Regions from separate parts of the Bacillus sp. N1(2025) genome, predicted to be linked through region 3. Evidence: riboswitches for the same ligand, from Rfam matches in the RefSeq annotation. Region 3 holds a riboswitch; each other region holds the start of a gene.
What was found. Region 3 has a riboswitch for thiamine pyrophosphate ahead of thiC (phosphomethylpyrimidine synthase ThiC). Riboswitches for the same ligand answer to the same signal wherever they lie in the genome.

Region 1 (6,056 bases), on a different contig from region 3:
AATGGCGTCCTTATGGAGCAGATGATGTCCGCTTTTAGCAATCATAACCGGATCCATCACATACGATTGAATATTTGCGTCTTTTAACTTTTCTGCCAGCAATTCAATAATTCCTATACTTGCAAGCATACCGGTTTTGACAGCATCCGGTTTTATATCATCCATGACACAGTCTATTTGCTGAGATATATTCTGAAGAGACATCTCCTCAAAACTTTTCACACCAAGTGTGTTTTGTGCAACAACTGATGTAATAACAGCCATTCCATATACCTTTTGTTCCTGAAATGTTTTTAAATCCGCATGAATTCCCGCCCCTCCGGAAGGATCAGTCCCAGCAATCGAAAGCGCTTTATAAATATCCTTCAACTTACACTCCTCCTTCAGGCAGGTTTCACTGCTTTAAAAATGACAAAAGGCGGATATTCCTTTTCACATTTCCAATTATTAAATTGAAACTCTTTCTCTATGGCTTTTACATGCTCTTGGTCAATATCGTTTAACGTTGGTTCTGATAAAGTTACATTTTCAAAACCTGCATGAGTTAATAGTTTATAATACATTGACTTCGGCCAATGAAAATCATTTAAAATTAAATCTGCTTGTCCCGGAACATGGAGCCATTCATTTCTTTCTTCTCCGTAAGAATATTCTTTCCCCGGTATTCCATTGCGGAAGGTTGAAAATTCAATTCCGGTTGAATCAGGATTCGTATCGAGTATGACAAATGAAGCTCCTGGTTTTAACACACGAAAAATTTCATTTATGATACCTTTGATACGCTGGTCACTATCCGTATTAATAAAAACATAACAGGCCATTGCAGCATCAACTGAGTGATCTGGTAAGAAGGAAAGATTATCGTGTTCAATTAAATGATAGTCCACATGAGGATGTTGTCTTTTTGCCTTTGCTATATCTAACATCTTCCTTGATTCATCGACTGCGATCACATTGCAGCCTATTCTGTCAGCCAGCCTGTAAGCTACCTTTCCCGGACCGCATCCGAAATCGAGCACCTTTTTAATCTCCGCTTTATCAAAAGTACGAAAAACAAACTCAAAACCTAACGTTTGTTCTAAAACGTCATTATAAGCATCGAATTTACCAGCAACACTGTCTTCTTTCCATGAAGTTTTCATTGAATTTCCTCCTTTTGCTCAATTGAGAAATAATGAAACCACTTATTCCTGACGAAAAATTGATATATAGGAAGTAAACTTTGAAATAGAGAATGATCCATATCCCGTTTATATGCAATATGCTGGTATATACTGAAAAGGAAAAGAATCTGTTTCCAGTAATCAGGTAAATCAAGCATTTCAATATCGTTTTTAGTCATAGAAATGTGATCTTTCCTAAGTAATTCTTCATACTTTAAGACTGTTTCAATGGACGGCCAGTTATTTCCCTCAGGCATTTTCGGAAATTCAAATTCCGGAATATCATGGTGATTTTCAGCTTCCTCAAGCACCGTTTTCGCCCATTCATGATCTGAATCATAAATATGGATTGATCCCGCATTATGAAAATATTCTCCGACTTCTAAACGCAGTTCTCTGGCCATTAATTCCTGCATGAACGTAAATGAGAAAAGATCACTGATCATCCCGCGAAAAGCATCATTTGCACGCATGACAGAAGACATGTATAATTCGCCTTCCCTCACAAAAAACTGCAAACCGATTGTGCAGGAAACATCTATATTTTCTGAAACGAAGAGTTCCGAAGCATCGAATATTTGAATAAATGCCCTTTTTGAATCAATATCTTCTTGTGTCAAAAGATTTTTTATTCTATTCCATTGATTTAGTTTTGCATTTCCGAATTCAAATATTTTAGGCCCGTACGCAGTGCCTGTTAATGTTTTTTTATTCATTGAATATGAAGGCATTTTTTTATTGTAATAACTGATAAAATCTAAGTCGTTACTCCCCGATAAATACCATAACACTTCAGCAAAATTAAACACGATATTGGTTTTTCTTGAGGATAAATAAGTGACACGTTCTATTGGATTTTCCAGAGTCAGATGGTAGTTCAATTGTTCTCTGCTTTTTTGTCCGCGCGGTGAATTGAAAAATTCAGGGTTGTGATAGATGTCATACAGCGTTTCCGTATATGCTTCATGAAAAGTTCTCTTTCTCATTGAGATTCCGCCTTATATGCTGCAAAGATATTTTTAATGTTCTCTAATAAATCATCTGTATCTTTATAGCTGATGTACTCAACATCCGCCACTGCATTTAACCCTTGAATTAAGAAAGCATAATCCTTGTCCTTTTCTAGAAATAGCACGATCTTTTTTTTCAAGGCAGAAGCCCATCCAATTTCTATATGTGTTCCGGGAGAAGCGGGTGATCCGGGGAATGCTGCAAAAAGGTCGCAAGTGCTTATTTCATCAAAATCAATTTTAGTGCATTGAAGGGGTGTCATGAAATCTTTCCCCCACCCTTCCCGCTTGTGAGCATTATGAACCAGCCATCCTTCATTCTCAAAAAAGGAAATTAATGATTCCAGCTTTCCCCTCTCATACGTACTCATCAATCCAGTTTTCTCATCTACTAAACTTTTAAAAGGCCCTGCCAGAAAAACTTTTTTAGTCGCCACTTCATATCACCCTTTCAAAATAAATAAAGCCACTTTCCTCTATGGAAAGTGGCTTAAATATAGATAAGATAAAGAATCTCTCTAATTTTTCACTTCCCTACGCTGGTATTAACCAAATCAGGTTCAAAGGGTCAGGACGTATTGTCTCTTCTCAGCTATTAAAGCTCCCCCAGTGACTTTTTATAAATATTTACTTTAATTCTATGCTACTCCATATAAATAGTCAAACAATGACCGGCAAAAAGCGCTGCGGATATCACTGGGATTCCCCTTCAATATTGCAGCTTACCCACTAGTTTTAAAACCTTCCGGCCTCTTTTTTCCTGCCAACGAATAAGGTGACCGTAACACTGGCTGAACTGACCAAAGTTCCCAGGACGGCAGCAAGAATTGTCAAAAAGCCATTGGGGATCAGAAATCCAATCGGAATGAGCCCCGCAAACGTGAGGACGATAAAACATTGATAGACTCCGGATATGATTCTCACAACCAAGCTGCCAAAAAAGGACATGACGATTGGCGGAATGAACAAACATAAGATGATTCCGAGTGAGATCAATAAAATCATAGGCTCGTCAAAAGAAATGACACGATCGCCGGGAGACTCTTCAGCAGCCGCGAATACAGCAAATATAGACATTATCAGCGTAAGAAAAACAAGAAAAAACCTTTTCAGCAACGTTATGACTCCTTTTTTTATAAAAACGGGTATCTTTTTTTCAATCACAATAACCATTTTATGTTATCAAATGAAATAATATGAAGTCAAACCGAGTTCTGCACCTGATTTATCGGTTCTTATTTTTTTGATAATTTCCATATAATTGTCCGCAAGCAGCATCTATATCAATGCCAAATTGACTTCTGACGGTCACGTTAATTCCTGCTGACTTTAATTTTTTATAGAAGTTTACAACTTGTTTCTCATTTACTTCTTCAAATCTCATAGGTGAACTAACAGTCGGGTTATATCTAATGATGTTTACATGGAACAAGTTCCCTCTCTTATATCTGCTTCTTAAAAGACGTACTACTTCATTCGCATGATCAATAGAATCATTAACTCCCGGCAGCATAATATAAGCAATATAAACTTTTCTTGAGGTCACACGTATATGCTCATCTAATGTGTCCATTACCTCCAATAACGGGAAGCGTTCATTAATCGGCATTAACTTGCTTCGCTGTTCATTAAAAGGAGAATGTAATGAAAACGTCAGGTTGACCTGCGGATAATCCTGAGTGATTTTTTTAATGCCCGGAATAATACCTATGGTCGAAATAGATAACCGACGAGGGCTTAAAGCAAACAACTCCGGATTTGTAAGCACATGTAAAGCATCAAAAACTTGTACATTCGCTAATGCTTCTCCCATTCCCATAAAAGAAATACTGTCAATTGAATGTCCTTTTAAGTGAAAGTACAAAATTTGGTCAGTCATTTCATCTGATGTTAAGCTGCGTTTTAAACCAATATCTCCTGTTGCACAAAATGTACAGCCAAAATGACAGCCGCACTGCGAGGATATACAAAATGACTCCCAGCCAGCTTTATATTTCATATTGACCGTTTCTATTTTTTCGTCTCCTGAAATTTCAAATAAGACTTTTGTTACTTGCTCAGAATGCTGCACTTTTAAAGCAGCAATATTTAAAATTGACTCTCCAAACTCATTCATTAACAATTTTCTCAAGGATTTAGGAAGAACCGTTATTTCATTAAAATGATTTATTCTCCCTTTGAACACAGCATTTTTGATTTGATTCATTCTAAAATCAGGAAACTTATTTTGTTTCAGGAACTCTTGAATTCTTATATACTTGTTTTTTTGTTGCATGTTTTCTCATCCTTCCATAAAACTCTGGTTTGTTTGAGTAAATAGAAGGGAGTGATCATCTAACCTTTTTTTAAAATCAGGCACAAAAAAACACCGACACAATTATCGGTGTTACGCTTAAATAACATCATGCACAAATAAACAAGGACATTATGTCATTGGATTATCGTTTATTTGACATAGAGAAAAAGCACCGATAACTGTTTTTGTATGATGATTTGGCTTAAAAAAGGACAGACTGCTCCCTTTATCCGCCAAGATGTTTCCAATTTTTGCATTTTCACCATACAAAATTCCATAAATCGTTATCATCGCTTTCACCTCTTTCTTGTCAATATTAGCAATAATCACCATATCATAAGGGTTCCCTTATGTAAAGTTAAACAAATGCTTACGCCTCCGCTAATGACAGTATTATATAACTTGCTTATTAAGCCTAATCCAAGTACAGAAAGCGCGCTGATCACATGTTTCACTTATCCGCGACGGAACATTTCTTATATAATGGGTGACCGGCAGCTGCCTGCTTGAATCCCAATCTTCTTATAGTGATTTTTTATATTCATGACAGTATGATGATTTGTCACTTCAGCAATCAGATCGTTTATTCGATCCAGATTAATCGGTTTATTTTCTGATAAGCTGTTGAAGCTTTCTCTGATTTCTTCAGGATAGACATTTCCGGCCATGCTTGACAGGCCGTTACACCCGTTACTCAGCATCTTCGGAAATTCAACGTCTCCTGCCGCAAACAAAATAAAGTGATTAGGGAACTCTGTTTGTTTATGACGCAGAACGTCTCCTCCTTCTTTCAGCCCCCTTATCCCCGGATGCCGGCTTATTAAGTCTTTAAGCGCTTTCTCACTCAGATTAAAACCGGTCCGGCCGGGGTTATTATAAAGCACAGCCTCTTTAGAGGTATGACTGAGAAGTTCGTCAACGTAATAAACGGCTTGCTGCTGTGTCGGTCTTATATAAGGAGAAAAACCAATCAGTACAGAATCAATATTGGTTTTCTCGATGTGTTTCATCAGTTTGACGGCATCACTGGTTCTTACGGCTGAAACACCGAACATCAGTTCAACATCTTCAAATTTTCGCTGATTAACATACTCAATGATCTGAAGACGCTCATCTATGCTGAGTGAATGCTGTTCACCAGTCGTGCCGCATATGAGTAACGAATGGATACCGCTGTTTTTCAAATGTTCGACAATAGCATCAAATCCTTCTAAATATAAACTTTCATCTTCATGAAAAGGCGTAGGGATAGCAACATTAAAATTTCGCATGAGAATGTCCTCCAAGTACATATTCTTGAATATCTGCAGAGTATCATATAACACTGTCTGACATTTAAAAAGGTACAGTTTCAGAAAACTCGACATGTCAGATGTAAAGGCCGACACACAAAAAAAGCAGGCAAAGAGAGCCTGCTTCATTGCTTCGTCTTACAGCGGCCCATTCCCCGGATGGCTTGACAAATATGAGTAATAAGGCAAACTGATATAAAAATTGTGCTAATGAGGTGGGGTTAATGATTTTAGATTTAAAAGGTGAAACGCACATGGATCATCTTGTGGGAATGCTGTATTCTGCCGTTAATGA
Region 2 (6,056 bases), 410 kb from region 3:
TAAAGGCATAAAGCCCTTATTCCGGCAAATCGCTTTCATCCTCTTCTGAAAGGAAATGATAGGATTCATGCAGCATGAGCGCGTACTCCCCTTCTTTTGTCGGATGCGGTACATACTCAGCCTCGTTGATATACTGCTCTTCCCTTTTCTTCATATGACAGACCTCCTGTTCAATTTTAGATTGTCCAAAAGAAGACCCGTTATCATAGGAAAAAAAATCACTTGCGGAGGGGGACATGCAGCTATATTTTTCGGATCGTGAAAAAGTTCCTAAGCAGCCACGGGCCCGGTTTGAAACCGAGCGTTAATTGCCACGCGCCGATCGCCTGCAGTCCGAACTCCCGAACGAGAACCATTTTTTCACTCATGCTCCGCACATCCTCAAACCACACTTCATGCGTTCTTCCATTTTCATCAGTATACCGGAAGTAAGGGGAACGCTCCTGCTGGGAATAACGGATCACTGATTGATGCTTCATGGCCGTTTCCATGGCGCGCTGATTGGAGATGGCGGATCCGATCGTTCCGGGACGGTACGGAATCACCCAATCATACCCGTACAGCGGAACACCGAGAATCACTTTTCTTCTCGGCACCCTGCTGATGGCAAAATTGATCGTTTGCCTGACCTCTGTCAAAGGCGCCACGGGTCCCGGCTCACTGCCGGCGTGGTGCCAGTCGTACGCCATAATGAACATATAATCGACGACGGCTCCGATTCCGCCGTAATCATATCCCCTCAGCCACGGCACTGCATCACTTGTTTTCGCCGGAACCGATATCGTTAACGCGAGCTGATGCTCTGAAAGCCGGGTTTTTAACTGCCGGAGAAATCCTGTGAAGAGGTCCCTGTCAGCTTCTCTGACCCGTTCAAAATCGATATTTACACCGCCGTATCCCTTTCTTACGGTTAAGGAGACGATATTGTTGACGAGATTCGTTCGTGCCGTCGGATTTTGCAGCACTTGATGGGCTAATTCCGGACTGAATCCCCCTTCTGTCAAATTTGTAATAACGGCAAGCGGGCGCACTCTGTTCTGCCATGTGGTTTCTATTGCGGTTCTGTCGTTTAAATCGTTAATGATATCTCCGTTCGGGCCAAAATGATATTCAAACAAAGAAATCGCCGAAGAATACGGCGCAAAATCATTAATTAACTCTCTATCCGCTTCAGGCGTCCGAATGACATAAAATTGCAGGGTTCCCGCAAGATAGTTAGAGATATCAGGGATCTTCACTTTCATACCCGCCCGCAGCCGGTTCGGCGGAATATCCGGGTTTGCCTGCATCAGCTGCATCTGCGGCACATAAGCCTTACCTGCGATAACGGCATACGTATCATTCGGCTGAACCGTATATTCATTAAGAGGGATTAAAAGCGCCTGCCCCGGAACGATATTCGTTTCCTCAAGCCCGTTGACGCTTCTGATGCTGTCAACAGGGTATCCGTACTTTCTGCTGATGGAAAATAACGAGTCGCCAGACTGCACTGTATGAACAAACATAGATGTCCTCCGTTTCCTTTTGATCAAAAGGGCTCTTCTTATCTTTATGAATGATCATCCGGTCCGATTCCAAACTCTGTTTGGAGAAAGGCTGTTTACAAATCAGACATGATCAACTATGATGATGTCATCATAAAAAACTGTATAGGAAACGCACTAGGGGTGCTGTTATCGGCTGAGATAAAACATGCGGCAGGCGTGTTTTGATCCCTTATAACCCGATCTGGATAATACCAGCGTGGGGAAGTGCAGATTGACCGGAGCGCAGGGTTTTTCCCCATGCGTTTTCGTTCTGCTGCTGCATATTCCCTCGGATATGCAGTTTTTTATTTTTCATTAAAAAACGGGGGAGGACACCGCAATATGAAACTGAATATAAACCGCCTGTAAAATCATCTCTTTCATACATACGACTATCCGATAAGAAAGCAGGAGATCACAATGAAAAATTGGAAAATGAGAGAAATTGTCGTCATGTCCGTCATCAGTGTTGTATTTGCTGTCATTTATTTAGTATCAACTCATGCAAGCAATATAGCGGCAGGGTTTTTCGGCCGAATGAGCTACGAACCGATTTACGGTATCTGGTTTATCGTCTCGGTAATTGCCGCGTACATTATTCAAAAACCGGGAGCGGCTCTTGTTTCTGAAATCATCGCCGCGTTTGTGGAGTGCTTACTCGGAAATCCGTCAGGGCCGATGGTGATTCTGATCGGGATCGCACAGGGAATCGGTGCGGAAGCGGTCTTTTTTGCGACACGCTGGCGGATTTATACCCTGCCCATGCTTCTTTTATCCGGTATGGGATCTTCTGTGACGAGCTTCATTTATGACTTGTTCGTTTCCGGATACTCTGTTTTGAATCCGGGTTTATTAGCCGTCATGCTTCTTGTCCGTCTGATCTCAGGTGCGCTTCTTGCCGGCCTTCTCGGCAAAGCAATCAGTGATGCGCTGGCTTACACAGGGGTGCTGAACGGCATGGCGCTCGGAAAACAATTCAAGAAGAAAAAGAAACAGGTGAACCAAGATGCAGGCATCTGAGCCCCTTCTATCGGCCGGCTGTCTTACCTTTTCTTATGATCAGGATGAAAAGCCGATTCTTCAAAACGTGTCCTTTCAGCTCCGCAAAGGAGAGCGGGCTTTATTGCTCGGGCCGAGCGGATGCGGCAAAAGCTCGCTCGCTCTTTGTTTAAACGGTCTGTACCCGGAAGCATGCGATGGGGTTCAATCGGGCACCGTTTCTTTATACGGAACACCTCTTTCACACCTGACAGAACCCGCCGCCAGATCCATCGGCGTCGTGTTTCAAGATCCGGACCAGCAGTTTTGCATGCTGACGGTTGAAGATGAAATCGCCTTCGGCTTGGAAAATTTGCAATATACAAAAGAAGATATGGACGCAATCATCAATGACGTTTTAGAAAAATTAGAGATCACTCATCTGAAAACGCGAACGATCGCTTCGCTGTCAGGCGGTTCAAAACAAAAAGTGGCGCTTGCCTGTATCATTGCGATGGAACCGGAACTCATTATTTTGGACGAACCGACGGCACAGCTTGATCCATATTCCGCACGTGAATTAGTGCGGCTGATCAAAGATCTACAAGCAAAAAAAGGCTTCGGCCTTCTCGTTATCGAACATCAGCTTGATCATTGGGCGCCGTGGATGGACAGGACGATTGTCCTTGACGAAACGGGTCAGAAGGTGATGGACGGAGAGACGGACGTTATCTTTGAAACAAAGATTGAAGAGCTGATGCAGCTCGGCATTCCGATTCCGCGTGTGATCTCATTGCAGGAGCACGTCAGCATTCCTTTTACATTGTGTAAAGAAAAGCTGTTTCACGAACCTGTACCATCTCTGCCCGAACCCCGGCCCGCCGCGCTTTCGGCAGAAGACGCGCTGAGCGTTCACGAGCTGTCATTCTCAAGAGGAGCAGACGTCATTTTTCAGGATGTGAGCTTTTCCGTAAAAAAAGGTTCAATCACCGCGATTGCCGGCCCTAACGGAACAGGAAAATCCACGCTCCTTTCTGCCGCGGCCAAGCTCATCCGTCCGCTGAGCGGAGACATCAAAATAGACGGCAGACCGATTGATTCCTATTCTGAAAAAGAGCTGCGGCGGCTGACCGGATATGTTTTCCAAAATCCTGAACACCAGTTTGTCACAGATTCCGTCATTCAAGAGCTGATGTTCGGTTTTGAAAGCAGCAGACCCGCAAAGGAGAAAGCTCTTCAGCTGTTAACCCGATTCGGCCTGAGACGCCATGCCTCACAGCATCCGTTTTCTTTAAGCCAAGGACAAAAACGCCGGCTCAGTGTCGCGACAATGCTTATGCACAATGTGAACGTTTTGATGCTTGATGAACCGACTTTCGGACAGGATGCCAAAACGGCGCGGGAGTGTATGCAAATGCTCCGTGAGATTCAAAAGGAAGGAACGGCTGTTTTGATGGTGACACACGATATGGAACTCGTCTCAGATTATGCCGACACGATCCTTGTGCTCTGCGGCACGAAACTGGTATTCCGGGGAACTCCCGACGCTTTATTTTCTGATAACACCGGGATCGCCGAGCAGGCGCATTTGGCTTTGCCGCTGCGGTATGAATGGATGAAACACGACAGGAGGCGGAGAAATGAACTTGCGGCTGGAGGCTGTTAACCCGTCAATAAAGGCGGCGGCTGTATTGTTATGCGTCATTATGCTGTCGTTTATTTATAATCCGTACACCCCTGCTTTGTTTTATATCATCATTGCGGGAGGCGTCCTCTCGGCGGGGCGTGTGCCGCTGAAAAAATGGCTGCTGTTCACGATTCCGTTTGTCATTCTGGCCTTCGGTTCTTTATGGACAGCCGCCGTATTCGGAAACGTCCCGACAACCGGAAGCAACCTGCTGTTTAAGCTCGGGCCGATTGCCGTCAACAGTGATAACGCGGCGCTCGGGATTTCTATCGCGTTTCGTATTTTATGTTTTTCCGCTTTGTCGATGATGTTTCTTTTCACAACCGATCCGATTCTGTTCATGCTCAGTCTGATTCAGCAGTGTAAGCTGCCGCCCAAGCTTGCATACGGCGTTATCGCGGGGTTCCGGTTTCTCCCTCTTCTGAAAGATGAAATCCTGATCATCCGGCAGGCGCACAGAATCAGGGGCGCGGCGTCTGATTCAGGGCTGAAAGGAAAGCTCTCCGCCTTCAGGCGCTTCACCATTCCGCTATTGGCAGGCGCAATCAGAAAGGCGGAACGCACGGCGATCGCGATGGAATCTAAAGGCTTTACGGGGAGCCGAAACCGCACGTTTTACAGAACTGTTACCGTGCGCCGCGCCGACTGGTGTTTTTTCCTGCTCGTGCTTCTGTTATTCGGCGCAAGCTGGCTCATTTCATTGTTGTTTGTATAAAAACAGGCCGCCGGAGTGATTCGGCAGCCTGTTTTGTTATGTATGTTATTGATGATAATTGAGAGCCTGAGCGAGATTGGACTTGATCGTAATATCTGAGAAATTAATGCCGAGCTGTACGGCGGTTTGAGCGATTTCCGGCCTGATTCCGGATAAAGTGGACGTGACGCCGATCAATTTCAGCGCCTCAATTAATTTAAAAATCTGATGCGCCACCATCGTATCGACAACCACTACACCCGATAGGTCAATAAACAGATGTTCAATCAGCCGTTTGGCACATGTGCTCAGCGTATTTTCAAGAATGAATTTGGCGCGCTCCGTGTCAATATCGCCGACAAGCGGCAGCAGCGCCGTCCGTTTGCTCAGCGTGATAACCGGAGAGCTTAACTCCAAAATCATTTCTCTTTGCGCGTTCAGCTGCATTTTCGAGTTATGCTCGGCATGATCGACAAACGTGTAAATCGTAAAATCAAATACTCGTACAATTAAATTCTCCCATTTCTTCCTTTCTCCCTCTGCAAACGAAGATTCATGTTTATCGGCAAACGCATCATAATAACTGATGTATAGCCTCCGGTTTCTCATGAATTCACGGACCACATACTGGACGGGTGTATCCAGATGCTTCTGGTCTTTCGCGAGCTCAATCACCCACTGCTCGAACTCTTCTAAAAATTCTTTTTCCGGCATGATATACATTTTATTAATATGCCGGTAAAATTCTTTATCCTGCTCCGTCAGTTCTTCTGTGATGACAGGATTTGCCAAAGAATAAACCGAATTCGGGTCCGAATCTTCCATCGTTTCGATCCACTCTTCCGCAATTTGATCCGCTTGTTCTGTAAAATAGTCGTATAATGCTTCATTTATCTTCATATCTCTTCTCCTTTCCCATTTCCAATTATAGCGTCAGCGGGTCATGAATGAAAATAAAAGCTGTTAAACTATCCATTTATTTGAAATTTTTTAGTGCAATAGATTACGCCTTTTTTATGAAAATGCTTCAAATGACTCTTTCCGACCGGCATGCTCTGCCATAAAATAGTAGCAACACCCTTGTATCCACTCGCAAGCATAAAAAAGGAGGGCTTTTTTATGAATGGTGAAATGCATTTGATTCCTTATGTCACGGATGAACAGATCATGG
Region 3 (6,056 bases):
TCATGGATCCCTCATATGTTTATTGCGCCGTCTCTTTTTATACTGGGGGCTGTTATATCCTATTTTATCGGGTCATCCTGGGGGACTTGGGGGCTATTAATGCCGCTCGGCGTAACGCTGGCGGTTCAGTCACATACCAGCTTATTATTAGCGATCGGGGCTGTGTTTGCGAGCGGAACATTTGGAGCGTTTGCTTCTCCTCTCAGTGATAATACGGTGACAACCTGTACGGTGTTGGGGATCGATGTTGTGAAGTATGCCCGTTCGAAGCTTGTTCCGGCGCTTATCGCCGCAGGGATCTCCGTTGTGTTATACGGTGCGTTTTCATTTTTCAGATAACAAATACTTTTTGAAGGCGTTATCCGAAAATGGGATAACGCCTTTTTATGAGCTGTTATACTAGAGAAAAAAAGAGGTGATGACGTGAAGCAGATTATTGCAATGGGCGGCGGAGGCTTTTCCATGGAGCCGGATCATCTTGTGCTGGATCAGTATATTTTAGAGCAGTCGGCGCGGTCAAAGCCGAAAGTTTGTTTTTTGCCGACGGCAAGCGGAGATTCGGAGAATTATATCGGCAGGTTTTATCAGGCCTTTCAAAAGCTGCGGTGTGAGCCGGATCACTTGTCGTTGTTTAAACCGCCGGGTTCTGATCTCAGATCCTTTCTCATGAAGAAAGATATTATATATGTCGGCGGCGGAAATACGCGCAATATGCTTGTCTTATGGAAAGAATGGGGGCTTGACCGTATTCTTCGTGTGGCTTGGGAAAACGGCATCATGTTGGCGGGTCTCAGCGCCGGGGCGATTTGCTGGTATGAAGAAGGGTTGACGGATTCAGCTGGAGGTTTGAGAGAGTTAAGAGCTTTAGGATTTTTGCCGGGCAGCTTTTGTCCGCATTATGACGGAGAAGCGGAGCGCCGGCCGGTGTATCACCGTCTGATTTCAGAAAAGAAACTCAGGGAGGGCTATGCCGCTGATGACGGCGCTGCGCTTCATTATAAAGACGGTCAGCTGATCCGGACTGTCTCTTCCCGGGAAACCGCAAAGGGTTATCGGGTTTTTAATACCGAAGAAGGCGTTCGGGAAACAGAGCTTATGACTGTCCCGTTATCTGAATTTTGATAATATGCTTTTTTTTGTACACAACTTATGTTACGATGAGAGCGAAATCAATAGTTACTGGGGGTGCCCGTCTGAGCGGGCTGAGAGAGAAGCGGCGGCTTCTTAACCCTTTGGACCTGATCTGGTTCGTACCAGCGTGGGGAAGTAAAGGTTTTATTATTGTTGAAGAAAACAATAATAGTTTCTTTCTGACTGCAAAACCGGGTTCTTCTTTGAACCCGGTTTTTTTGTGCTGGTGCTGAGCTTGGTTCTGTTATTCAAATGATAAAGGAGAGATTTGTATGCAAAATCAATCAGTACAGCAAGCGAACATTTCCATTATGTCGAGTTTTTCCGGCAGTAAAAAGGTTTATGCAGAAGGTTCTTCGCCCGATATACGAGTGCCGATGCGGGAAATCAGCCTGAGTGCGACTACGGGGGCATTCGGGGAAGAGGAGAATGCGCCGGTCCGTGTTTATGATACGAGCGGGCCGTATACAGACCCGGATGTACAAATTGATATTCATGAAGGGCTGGGGGCGCTCCGCACAAAGTGGATTACCGGGCGCGGAGATGTAGAAGAATATAACGGACGGACCGTGAAGCCTGAAGACAACGGTTATAAAAAAGAGGGCCGTGCCGCCGAATACCCCGGCCTACAGCGAAAACCGCTTCGGGCCAAGCCGGGGAAAAATGTAACACAATTGCATTATGCGAGAAAAGGCATCATTACGCCGGAAATGGAGTTTATCGCAATTCGCGAGCATGTGTCTCCCGAATTTGTCAGGGAAGAGGTGGCGAGCGGACGGGCGATTATTCCTTCTAATGTCAACCACCCGGAAAGCGAGCCGATGATTATCGGCCGGAATTTTCATGTGAAAATTAATGCAAATATCGGCAACTCGGCTGTTACATCTTCTATCGAAGAAGAAGTCGAAAAAATGACGTGGGCGATTCGCTGGGGCGCCGATACGATGATGGACTTATCCACGGGAAAAGACATTCATACGACGCGTGAATGGATTATCCGCAACTGTCCCGTGCCTGTGGGGGCGGTGCCGATTTATCAGGCGCTTGAAAAAGTAAATGGCATTGCCGAGGATTTAACGTGGGACATTTATCGTGACACATTGATTGAGCAGGCGGAGCAGGGCGTGGATTATTTCACCATCCATGCCGGCGTACTGCTTCGTTACGTCCCGTTAACGGCCAAACGCACGACGGGAATCGTATCCCGCGGCGGGGCGATTATGGCGCAATGGTGCCTGGCTCATCATCAGGAAAGCTTTCTGTACACGCATTTTGAAGAAATTTGTGAAATCATGAAGACCTATGATATCGCTTTTTCACTTGGTGACGGGCTTCGCCCCGGTTCGATTGCGGATGCCAATGATGAGGCGCAGTTTGCGGAATTGGAGACTCTCGGAGAATTGACGGAGATCGCGTGGAAGCACGATGTGCAAGTGATGATCGAAGGACCGGGTCATGTGCCGATGCATAAAATTAAGGAAAACATGGACAAGCAGCTGGAAATTTGTAAAGAGGCGCCTTTTTACACGCTCGGGCCATTAACGACGGATATCGCTCCGGGTTATGACCACATTACTTCAGCAATCGGCGCGGCGATGATCGGCTGGTACGGGACGGCGATGCTTTGCTATGTCACGCCGAAGGAGCATTTGGGGCTGCCGAATCGTGATGATGTAAGAGAAGGCGTCATTACGTACAAAATCGCGGCACATGCCGCAGACCTTGCTAAAGGGCATCCGGGTGCACAGATCCGTGACGATGCTCTGTCTAAGGCGCGGTTTGAATTCCGGTGGCGTGATCAATTTCATTTGTCGCTTGATCCTGAAAGAGCAATCGAATATCATGATGAAACGCTGCCGGCTGAAGGCGCAAAAACGGCTCACTTCTGTTCGATGTGCGGTCCGAAGTTCTGCAGCATGAGAATTTCTCAGGATATTCGTGATTATGCGAAGGAAAACGGACTTACTGAAGACGAGGCCGTCAATGAAGGGCTGAAAGAAAAAGCAAAAGAGTTTGCGGAGAAGGGAAGCCGCTTATATCAATAAAAGAAAAGATGAAGATGGAGTTTGCCCATCTTCATCTTTTTTAGAAAAACGGTGAACGGCGAAGCGGCGGAATGCTCTGTTCAAATCGGAATATATTTTCCGGATCGTATTTCGTTTTGACTTGACGGAGGCGGTGAACATTTTCTCCGTAATATGTTTGCAGCCAGTTTCTGATTTCTCTATCAGGCCAATTCACGTAATCTCCCATCGTTTCTCTTGATAGGGAGGTTCTCAGTCCTTCGATCCAGCGGACATTTTGTCTTTCTTCTTCAGCAGCTGTCCAAGTTGTAATATATTCTTGGGCAATGATTGCGTTGCGATAGTAGAATGCCGTTTGGTCCGGAGCGATCCGTCCGGCCGCCCCGCCGAGAGACTGCTGCCAGACACTGGCGTTTTCGTTCGGAGCGTGCTCTAAATAGCGCTTTAAAGTGGAAATCGCGCGTGAAGATAATGGTTTTTCAATAAAGGATCCTGACCGCTTCATCTTTTGCGGCTGATTGCCTCCCGGGCTGTTAAAAAAGGCTGCCGCTTTAATAAATGGCACTGTCTTGACCATGCCGCTTGCCGGTTTTCCCGCTTTCATTAACGGAGCCAGCAGTTCTTTCAGCTCATCCTTTGTCCCGGTAAATTGACCGAGCGCTTCTATGCGGTTTACTTCCTTAGGCCAAAACTGAATTGATGAGGTAAGCCGGTTGTCTGTAAATGGAGCCCAGCGCTGCCATGTGTTAAATACTTCCTCAAAATCATCCCAGCCCCAAGTGACAGAAAAAACAGACACGCACGAGATCGGCACGGCTTTAAACATCATGGATGTGACAATGCCGAAGTTGCCTCCCCCTCCGCCCTGAGACGCCCAAAATAGATCAGAGTGCTTTGAGCGGTTGACTGTGATCAAGTCAGCACCCGCTTTTTCGTCCGCTATGATCATTTCGAGCTGGAGGAGACGATCGCAAGTAAGTCCGGCTGTCCTTGTTAAATATCCGATTCCTCCCCCGAGCGTCAGCCCCGTGATTCCCACATTCGCAATGGTTCCCGCAGGAAGGGTCAAGCCGTACCGCCAGAGTGTCCGGTAGACTTCTCCCAATTCGGCTCCCGCTTCAATCGAGACCAGCCGCGTATCCTCATTTACTCTTATTTTCTTCATTTCACTGAGATCAATGACTAGTCCGTTATTTAACAGGGAAAAATTTTCGTAGCTGTGTCTTCCGCCTCTGATACGGAAAGGCACATTGTTCTCACGCGCCCATCTCAGCGCATTGAGGGCGTCATGTTTATTTTGACAAAACACAATGATGTCTGGATATCTTTGCAGGCTTAAATTGATATTGGTTCTTGCAGCATTATAGTCCGGGTCATCTTTTTTGACGATGCGACCGGTCAATGTTGTCTTTTCCACATTCTCACTCACTTTCACTTGTACTCTGCTATGTTTTCTAGCATATGCGGAAAAATGAGAGAGTGTATGAGGAAAACCCCCGGAAGGAAACGATATTTTAAATTATAGTTGACAGGTAGGGATTGTATGAATTAACATAATCATTACATATTTCCAAACGATGGCTGATCGGATCACCGAAGGCTCTTATCTTTTAAACAGATAAGGGCCTTTTTTGCGTGAAAGTCATTGAATGAAATGAAAAGCGGAGGGATGAAAAGTGGCGTTAAAAAAGGTATCACATGTGCGCAAAAAGAGCAAAAAACGAAAAAAGTACAGAAAACACACATTGAATTTCGAACTGCTTGTAGAGAAAAACAAACGGGAGATTATGAGAAATGAGGAACAGATGGAGCAGATTTATATAAAGATAGATGAAAAGCATGCGGGGGTTCGATAAAGATGAAGGAGAGAAAATGGAGGATAAAAACAACGGTACTCGTGCTGTCGGTATCCATCATGTTATCAGGGTGCGCGTTAGGGAGTGCCGGAGAAGAACCGTCATCTGCGGCTGATAAAAAGGAAGAAACACGTATCGCCCATGTCAAGACAAAGGAATTTAAAGCTTCTCATCCGGCGGCGATTCCCGCTAAATCGAAAGCCAGAACTGACACTTTTGTTGCTGGGATTTCCGCGCCGGGCGGCGTGTTTCTGCCGTACTTTTACGAAAACGGCTGGGACGGAAATGCGACAGATCCTATTTTTGAACCGTTAGTCAAACTGGATAAAACGGGGAAGCCTGCCCCGGCTCTTGCGGAAAGCTGGAAAATTTCCAAAGATCAGCTTACATACACGTTCCGTTTAAGAAAAAATCTCGTTTTCAGCGACGGTTCACCATTGACCGCAAAGGATGCCGCATTCACTTTAACACTGCTGCATGATCCTGCATACGCGGGCTATGAAGATATCACCACGGCCTATATTAAAGGCGGTAAGGCTTACAAAGAAGGAAAGGCAAAGACGATAGAGGGCATACGCGTCCTTGATGACAGAACCATTCAAATTACGACTGAGAAAGTCAGTGCGAAGTCGCTGCTTCTTTTAGGCGGGCAGGTGCTGTCAGAAGCCTACTACGGGAAGAAATATCAATTCGGCAAACTGGACTATTTAAAAGAGCTTTATGCCAAACCGCTCGGAGCGGGACCTTATCAATTTACAGAATACCTTCCGGGACAGGAAATACGTTATCAGGCTAATGAACACTATTATGCCGGAAAACCGAAAACGGAAAAGCTGATTTATAAAATTATCGATCCGTCAACTTCTCTTCAGCTGTTTGAAACGGGTGACCTTGATTACGCTTCTTTCTCACCTGATGATGATACGGTTCAGCATTTAAAAAGTCTCGGTTTTGCCAATATAAGCGTATCTGTCGTGAATGATTACGGGCTTGTGTACGTCAATCACAAGCGTCCGCCTTTTCAAGATAAGAAAGTGTCCCAGGC

Region 1: it holds a riboswitch for thiamine pyrophosphate, as region 3 does, so the genes downstream of both, ACNFN4_RS19110 (hypothetical protein) here and thiC (phosphomethylpyrimidine synthase ThiC) in region 3, are expected to answer to the same signal.
Region 2: it holds a riboswitch for thiamine pyrophosphate, as region 3 does, so the genes downstream of both, ACNFN4_RS10305 (ECF transporter S component) here and thiC (phosphomethylpyrimidine synthase ThiC) in region 3, are expected to answer to the same signal.

Annotation. Positions count from the first base shown of each region.
Region 1 is NZ_JBLTJB010000011.1:73,634-79,689, reverse strand. It holds gene thiD (bifunctional hydroxymethylpyrimidine kinase/phosphomethylpyrimidine kinase) at 1-369, opposite strand, end outside; gene ACNFN4_RS19120 (class I SAM-dependent methyltransferase) at 384-1,142, opposite strand; gene ACNFN4_RS19115 (thymidylate synthase) at 1,139-2,149, opposite strand; gene ACNFN4_RS19110 (hypothetical protein) at 2,146-2,610, opposite strand; TPP riboswitch at 2,688-2,791, opposite strand; gene ACNFN4_RS19105 (hypothetical protein) at 2,909-3,289, opposite strand; gene ACNFN4_RS19100 (Cfr family 23S rRNA (adenine(2503)-C(8))-methyltransferase) at 3,399-4,448, opposite strand; gene ACNFN4_RS19095 (hypothetical protein) at 4,599-4,802, opposite strand; gene ACNFN4_RS19090 (dihydrodipicolinate synthase family protein) at 4,946-5,740, opposite strand; partial or broken gene ACNFN4_RS19085 (DinB family protein) at 6,016-6,056, shown strand, end outside.
Region 2 is NZ_JBLTJB010000004.1:13,416-19,471, forward strand. It holds gene ACNFN4_RS10295 (transcriptional regulator SplA domain-containing protein) at 17-154, opposite strand; gene ACNFN4_RS10300 (glycoside hydrolase family 18 protein) at 243-1,505, opposite strand; TPP riboswitch at 1,654-1,767, shown strand; gene ACNFN4_RS10305 (ECF transporter S component) at 1,947-2,546, shown strand; gene ACNFN4_RS10310 (ABC transporter ATP-binding protein) at 2,533-4,170, shown strand; gene ACNFN4_RS10315 (energy-coupling factor transporter transmembrane component T family protein) at 4,145-4,906, shown strand; gene ACNFN4_RS10320 (STAS domain-containing protein) at 4,952-5,785, opposite strand; gene ACNFN4_RS10325 (S8 family peptidase) at 6,005-6,056, shown strand, end outside.
Region 3 is NZ_JBLTJB010000004.1:428,365-434,420, reverse strand. It holds gene ACNFN4_RS12605 (Na+/H+ antiporter NhaC family protein) at 1-339, shown strand, start outside; gene ACNFN4_RS12600 (Type 1 glutamine amidotransferase-like domain-containing protein) at 424-1,122, shown strand; TPP riboswitch at 1,172-1,282, shown strand; gene thiC (phosphomethylpyrimidine synthase ThiC) at 1,404-3,176, shown strand; gene ACNFN4_RS12590 (FAD-binding protein) at 3,217-4,572, opposite strand; gene ACNFN4_RS12585 (FbpB family small basic protein) at 4,832-5,011, shown strand; gene ACNFN4_RS12580 (ABC transporter substrate-binding protein) at 5,014-6,056, shown strand, end outside.